Linked DNA regions of Desulfatibacillum aliphaticivorans DSM 15576. The protein of the gene in region 1 interacts with the protein of each later gene in a pairwise test. Links are inferred from orthologs where the notes say so. Each region holds a gene or a part of one and is shown in the gene's direction. Other genes may lie near its edges.

Evidence for each region. Proteins that work in one complex are often made in the same cells at the same time.
Region 2: the proteins of pheT (region 1) and secD interact in binary tests that used the Escherichia coli proteins (3 or more experiments, as listed by UniProt). The link is inferred for Desulfatibacillum aliphaticivorans DSM 15576 from one-to-one orthologs.

What each region holds. Positions count from the first base shown.
Region 1 is NZ_AUCT01000020.1:48,912-52,385, reverse strand. Bases 1-3,034 are described here. They hold pheT (phenylalanine--tRNA ligase subunit beta), read left to right. Parts: upstream 1-331; coding sequence 332-2,737; downstream 2,738-3,034. Other genes in these bases: G491_RS0117200 (MerR family transcriptional regulator), read left to right, coding at 2,791-3,034; pheS (phenylalanine--tRNA ligase subunit alpha), read left to right, coding at 1-265. Outside these bases: more of G491_RS0117200, read left to right, coding at 3,035-3,150; G491_RS0117195 (spermine/spermidine synthase domain-containing protein), read left to right, coding at 3,212-3,474.
Region 2 is NZ_AUCT01000043.1:20,692-24,101, forward strand. What follows is about bases 1-2,970. They hold secD (protein translocase subunit SecD), read left to right. Parts: upstream 1-669; coding sequence 670-2,271; downstream 2,272-2,970. Other genes in these bases: purB (adenylosuccinate lyase), read left to right, coding at 1-121; yajC (preprotein translocase subunit YajC), read left to right, coding at 200-517; secF (protein translocase subunit SecF), read left to right, coding at 2,285-2,970. In the rest of the region: more of secF, read left to right, coding at 2,971-3,328; DNA-processing protein DprA, read left to right, coding at 3,350-3,410. UniProt on the Escherichia coli protein: Part of the Sec protein translocase complex. Interacts with the SecYEG preprotein conducting channel. SecDF uses the proton motive force (PMF) to complete protein translocation after the ATP-dependent function of SecA.

The sequences.
Region 1 (3,474 bases):
TACCGAGCCCAGCGCCGAAGTGGATATCGGATGCGTCATGTGCAAAGGCTCCGGCTGCCGCGTGTGCTCTCACACCGGCTGGCTGGAAATCCTGGGTTCGGGCATGGTCCATCCCCGCGTTTTCGAGTTCGTGGGATATGACACCTCCGAAATCTCCGGCTTTGCATTCGGCATGGGAGTGGAGCGCATCGCCATGCTCAAATACGGCATCGACGACATCCGCAAATATTACGAAAACGACCTACGCTTTTTGAACCAGTTTTAATTCCAAGCCGAAATCGTCTTCGTCAGATTAATTTTTTGAAATTTCCCAAACGGATTAGGAAAGATTATGTTAGTCAGTCTGAAATGGCTCCAACAATACGTCAACGTGGATGCGGATCCCCAGGAAATCGCCCATGCCCTGACCATGGCCGGGCTGGAGGTGGAAGGGGTGCATGACAGGTTCGCCCACCTGCAAAAAGTGGTGGTAGGCGAAATTCTGTCCGCGGAACCCGTGAAAAAGTCCGACCACTTGCAGGTTTGCCAAGTGAACGCCGGCGGCCAGACCTTGCAGGTCGTGTGCGGCGCGCCCAACGCCCGGGCCGGGCTGAAAGCCCCCCTGGCCCTCCAGGGCGCCGAGTTTCCCGACGGCATGGTCATTTCCAAGGGCAAGCTCATGGGACAGGTTTCCGAAGGCATGCTCTGCTCTGAAAAAGAGCTGGAAGTCGGAGCAAACGCCGGCGGCATTATGGAACTGGACGACTCCCTGACTCCCGGCCAAAACCTGGCCGAGGCCCTGAATCTTTCCGATACGGTTTTTGAACTGGGGATCACCCCCAACCGGTCCGACTGCCTTTCCATGATCGGCGTGGCCCGGGAGCTGGCCGCCATCTACGGCGTGGAAATGACGCTGCCCGACGCCAGCCTGCCTGAAGAAGGCGACGCCGTCGAGGACGTCACCTCCGTGGACATCCTGGACCCGGATCATTGCCCCCGATACGCAGCCCGTGTGATCAAAGGCATCAAGATCGGCCCCAGCCCCAACTGGCTGGCCCAGGCCCTGCTGGCCGTTGGCATTCGCCCCATCAGCAACATCGTGGACGTAACCAACTACGTGATGATGGAAACCGGGCAGCCTTTGCACGCCTTTGACTACGACCTGCTGGAGGAAAACAGGATTGTGGTTCGTCTGGCCGCTAAAGGCGAGAAGTTCACCACCCTGGACAGCAAGGAAAATGAGCTGGAAGACGACATGCTCATGATCTGCGACGGCAAAAAGGCCGTGGCTTTGGCAGGGGTCATGGGCGGACTCAACTCCGAAATCAACGACAACACAACCAACGTGTTGATCGAAAGCGCCCATTTCAGCCCCATGAGCGTCAGAAAGACCGCCAAACGACTTGGGTATCACACCGAGGCTTCCCATCGATTCGAACGCGGCACGGATCACGAAGGCGTTTTGTTCGCCGCCCAAAGGGCCGCCCAGCTTATGCTGCAGACAGCCGGAGGCGTTTGCGCCAAAGGGGCGGTGGACGCTCACCCGGTCACTGTGGAAAAGACGGAGATCACCCTTTCCGCTTCCCGGACCAACGAAATTCTGGGCACGGACATTCCTTTCGACCAGATCGTGAAATACCTGGAATCCGTGAACATGGAAGTCACGCCCATTGACCAGGACTCCATGAAGGTGCTGGCTCCGGTCTACCGCGTGGACGTGTCCCGTCCCGAGGATTTGATGGAGGAAGTGGCCAGGCTGTTCGGATACGACAACATTCCCACGACCTGGCCGGCCGCGACCATGGAAATCCATCCGTCCGACCCCATCCGGGATTTCGGGCTGAAGTTGAGGACTTCCCTGAGCGGCCGGGGCTTCCGCGAGGCCATCAATTACAGCTTTGTGGGCGCTGATACGCCCCAACGCCTGATGCTGGCGGAATCGGACAAAAGAACCCAGACCCTGCCCATCCTCAATCCTTTGACCGAGGATCAGGCGGTCATGCGTACGTCTTTGCTGCCCGGGCTTTTCGCCTCCGTGGCGGTAAACATCAATTACCAGAACAAAGACCTGGCCCTGTTTGAAATCGGCAAGACCTTCATCGCGGAAAAAGGCCAGGAACTGCCCACGGAAATCGAGTCCCTGTGCCTGGTTCTTTCCGGCGCGGCTGCGGCCCCGTCCTGGCAAAGCAAGGCGGTTCGCACGGACTTTTTCGAGATGAAAGGCTGCTGCGAGGCTTTAATGGCGGACTTTCATATCGAAAACGCCGAATATTCCCGAATTGAAGACGACTCCGCGCCTTATCTGGTCAAAGGCCAATGCGCGCAAATCGTCTGCCAGGGCCAGCGCGTGGGCGTGCTCGGCAAGGTCAAGCCCGAGGTTCTGAAAGGATTTGAAGTCAAGCAGGACGTGTTTGTCGCCGAGTTTAACGCGGCCGCCCTTTTGGCCGCCGTCCCGGATGCACTGACCTATCAGGCGCCGCCCAGGTTTCCCGCCACAGACAGGGACATCACCATTGTCCTGGACAAGAAGGTGGAAGCCGAAGCCGTCCTGGCTCACGTCCGCAAAATGGATCAGGAATGGATCAGGGCGCTGGAGGTTGTGGCCGTCTATGAAGGCGAGCCCGTGCCGGAAGGCAAAAAGAGCCTGTCGTTCCGCATTACGTACAGGTCCGACTCCACGACCCTGCAAGACAAGGAAGTGAACGAGGTGCATGAAGGGATTGGCAAGGAATTGACGGAAGCCTTTGGGGCTGCCTGAGTTCCGGCCAAGGCCTGAGAGCCAGTCCTGCTTTTTCCCATGGAGGGGTGTCCATGAGTGAAGAATTCGTGCTGGACCCTGATAAGCGGTATTTCAGGATTGGAGAAGTCAGCTCCATAGCAGGACTTAAACCCTCTGTATTGCGTTTTTGGGAAAGTGAATTCAAGCAAATCCGCCCCGGCAGATCCTTGTCAGGGCACCGGGTGTACAAACGGACCGACCTGGACCTGATCCTGCGCATCAAGGATTTATTGTACACCCAAAAATTCACTATCCCGGGGGCCAAAGCCGCCCTGGCCCAAGAGGGCAAACAAGCCAAGGAAGTCAAAGAATCTTCGGCAGGCAAAAAGTCCGCCCCGGGTCTGGAGGAAATCAGGGACGAACTGCTCGCCATCCGTCGAATGCTGGACTGACGGGCGTTGCGCGCTTCGCTCTCGCCCGCCGCTCCTTTTTTTCCCGCATGGTTACTAGGCCTTGAAACCATTATCGGACTCCCATTCTGAACAGACTCCCGGGATAGCCCGTCCCGTCCTGGCCGGCGTATTTTTTATTTCGGCCTCGGCCCTGGCCTATCAGATCGCCCTCACCCGCCTTTTTTCCATTATCATGTGGCACCATCATGCTTATCTGGTCGTGTCCGTGGCCTTGCTGGGCTTTGGGGCCTCGGGCGCCGTCGCCGCCGTAAGATTCAACCAGAGCCAAAGCGCCTCCGTGTTGACCAGGGGCCTGTTTCAAAG
Region 2 (3,410 bases), on another replicon or contig:
GGTCCTTGCCTGTCCGAACATAGGGGCGCACCTGAGCAAAGAAGCTATTGAGGAAATTTTCGACCTGGATTATCATTTCAAACATGTGGACACGATTTTCCAAAGGGTCTTCGGCGAATAATCAATCCGGGTTTTAGAAAAAAATCGACGCCCGAGGGAAAAGCCTTAACCCGGAGGCGGATATTAAAAGGAGGCAGTTTTGATCGATTCATTTTTAAGCACCATGGTAATTGGGCAGGCGGCGGGCCAGCAGAACAATCTTGCCTTTTTCGGCATGATGGGCATGATGATTTTAATTTTTTATTTTCTCATCATGAGGCCCCAGCAGAAAAAGCAAAAGGAGCATCAGCAAATGCTGGACGCCTTGAAAAAGGGAGACAAGATTATCACCAACGGCGGTTTGTACGGAAAAATCACCGGTTTGGATGAAAGCACCGTCACCCTGGAGCTTGCGGATCGCGTACGCGTGAAGATCGCCCGGAGCGGCATCGCAGGACTGGCTCAACCCGGAAAATAGGCGGCCCAGTCAGGCGTTTACAAAAACAGCGGACGGGCGATTCGCTTATTCGTTGCTCCAAGGATCAGCCCAGGGTTTTCGGCCTGATAATTGGGGGGAATTTTGGAGTCGCCGCCTTTGGAGGCGACCGGTCATAAAGGGAGTTCACCGTTTTGAAAAACTTCACATTCCGTTTAACTTTGGTTGCAATTGTGCTGGCTCTGGCGCTTTTATTCTTGTGGCCGACCGTAAATCAATGGTTCGTCGATAAAGATAAAGATCATACAGCCTGGCCTCACAAGGTCATCAATCTGGGGCTGGACTTGCAAGGCGGCATGCATCTGGTTTTGGAGGTGCAGACTCAGGAAGCGGTTGTCAGCACCATGGACCGTTACTCCGACGACCTGAAGGAAGGGTTGCGGCGGGAGCATATCCGCAGCAAGGATCAGGACTTGATCAATGGAGACACTCTGACCGTCACCATCATTGGCAGCGAAGCTCTGGATAAGTTCAAGAAATGGGCCGGCGAGGAGATGAGCGAACTGGTTCCCGATTACGACCCCCAGGGGGAAAACACGGTTTGCACATTCACCCTGCCCGAAAGCGACCAAAAGGCCATCATGGATTCCTCCCGGGATCAGGCCCTGGAGACCATCCGCAACAGGATTGACAAGCTGGGCGTTGCCGAGCCTGACATCCGCAAGCAAGGCGAGAAGCGCATCCTGGTTCAGCTTCCGGGCGTCACCGACACCCAGCGCGCCAAGGATATTTTGGTGAGCACGGCCCAGCTTCAGTTCCGGCTTCTGGACGACAGGCAAGACCAGGTGCGGGACTACATCAACCGGAGGCCCCCTCCGGGCACGGAAATTTTGTACTCCAAACATGTGGACGCCCAAGGCCGGGTGTCTTCCAGGCCTTATCTTGTGAAGAAAAAGGTCCTCCTGACCGGTGAATATTTGGAAAAGGCCTACGCCAACATGCAAGGCCAGTTTTCCGAGCCCGTGGTCTCGATTGAATTCAATAAAAAAGGCGGATTCAAGTTCGCCCGGATTACCGGCGAGAACGTGGGCAAGCCCCTGGCCATCGTCCTGGACGGCAGGGTTTTCTCCGCGCCGGTTATTCAGGAAAAGATCAGCGGCGGACAGGCCGTGATCACCGGAATCGGAAACATGCAGGAAGCCAGCGACCTGGCCATCATCCTCCAGGCGGGCGCCTTGCCGGTTTCCCTCAAGATACTGGAAGAGCGCACCGTGGGCGCATCCTTGGGTAAGGACTCCATCAAGACCAGCACCAACGCCATGCTCATCGGGTTTGTTTTGGTCGTGGTCTTTATGGCGGTCTACTACATGGGCGCAGGCCTCATCGCCAATATAGCGCTAATATTGAACGTTGTATTGATTTTAGCCTCCCTGGCCCTGCTGGACGCCACCCTGACCCTGCCGGGCATTGCGGGCATCATCCTGACCATTGGTATGGCGGTGGACGCCAACGTGCTTATTTTTGAGCGCATCAGGGAAGAGATACGGACTGGCAAGGCCCCGGCCTTTGCCGTGGACTCCGGATTCTCCAAAGCCACCATCACCATCCTGGACGCCAACGTGACCACCTTTGTGGCGGCATTCGTGCTGCTGCAGTTTGGAACCGGTCCGGTCAAGGGCTTCGCGGTCACGTTGTGCTTCGGCATTGCGGCCAGTATGTTTACGGCCATTGTGGTGTCCCGGTTGATTTTCGACTATTTCCTGTACTATCGCAACGTGCGGAAACTGAGCATATAAGGAAGGCGTAATTATGGAGTGGATTAAACCCGGCATAAATATTGACATAATCGGCAAACGTTTTATTGCCTATGTGTTTTCAGCAATTCTGATAGCCGTGTCCTTGGTTTCCCTGGTCATGCACGGCGGCCCCAAGATGGGCGTTGACTTCGCCGGCGGCGCGGAAATGATTTTCAAATTCGAGACGCTGCCCACGGCGCAGGAGGTGCGCAGCGCCCTGGCTACCATCGGGCTTGAGAAGGCCACTGTTCAGGAAACCCATGTGGAAGGCCAGACCGAATTCCTGATTCGGACGGATGTGGCAGACGGAAAAGGCTCTGACATTGCCGAACAGATCGAAGCCGTCCTGGAGCAGACTTTGGGAACCGGAGTGGAGCTTGGAAAGGTGGATATGGTTGGCCCCCAGGTGGGCAAGGACTTGAAGGAACAAGCCCTCATGGCCATGTTTTACGCGCTGCTGTTCATCACCGTGTATATCTCCGGCCGATTCGAGCTTAAATGGATTCCGCCCCTGGTCATGGCGTTGGCCATTATTGGCGTGGCCTATTTTATGGACAAGTTCGACCTGGGCATCCCGGCGCAGATCGCCGTGGCCCTGGTGATCGCCGTGGCGGGATTCTGGGTGCTTAAGCTGCAATACGCCATGGGCGCCATTGTGGCCCTGATTCACGACGTGATCATCACCGTGGGCGTGTTCTCCCTGGTGGGCAAGGAATTCAACCTGCCTATTATTGCGGCTCTGCTCACCATCGTGGGTTATTCGCTGAACGACACCATCATCGTTTTCGACCGGATTCGCGAAAACAAGACCAGGCACACACGCAGGGCGCTTGATTTCATCATCAACAGAAGCATCAACGAAACCTTCAGCCGCACCTTGCTGACCTCCCTGACCACGTTGGTCGTGGTGGTCTGCCTGTATTTGTTCGGCGGCAGCATTATTGCGGATTTCGCCTTTGCTTTGCTCATCGGCGTGCTCATTGGTACGTATTCATCCATTTTTGTCGCCAGTCCCATTTTGTTGGCTTGGCAGAAAGCATCCGGGGAGGCGGCGTAATAAAAAATTGAACGAGGGCGCATGGACCAATATTATCCATGGTTCTTCTTGAAAAGCGTTCCCGGAATCGGAAACCTCCTGT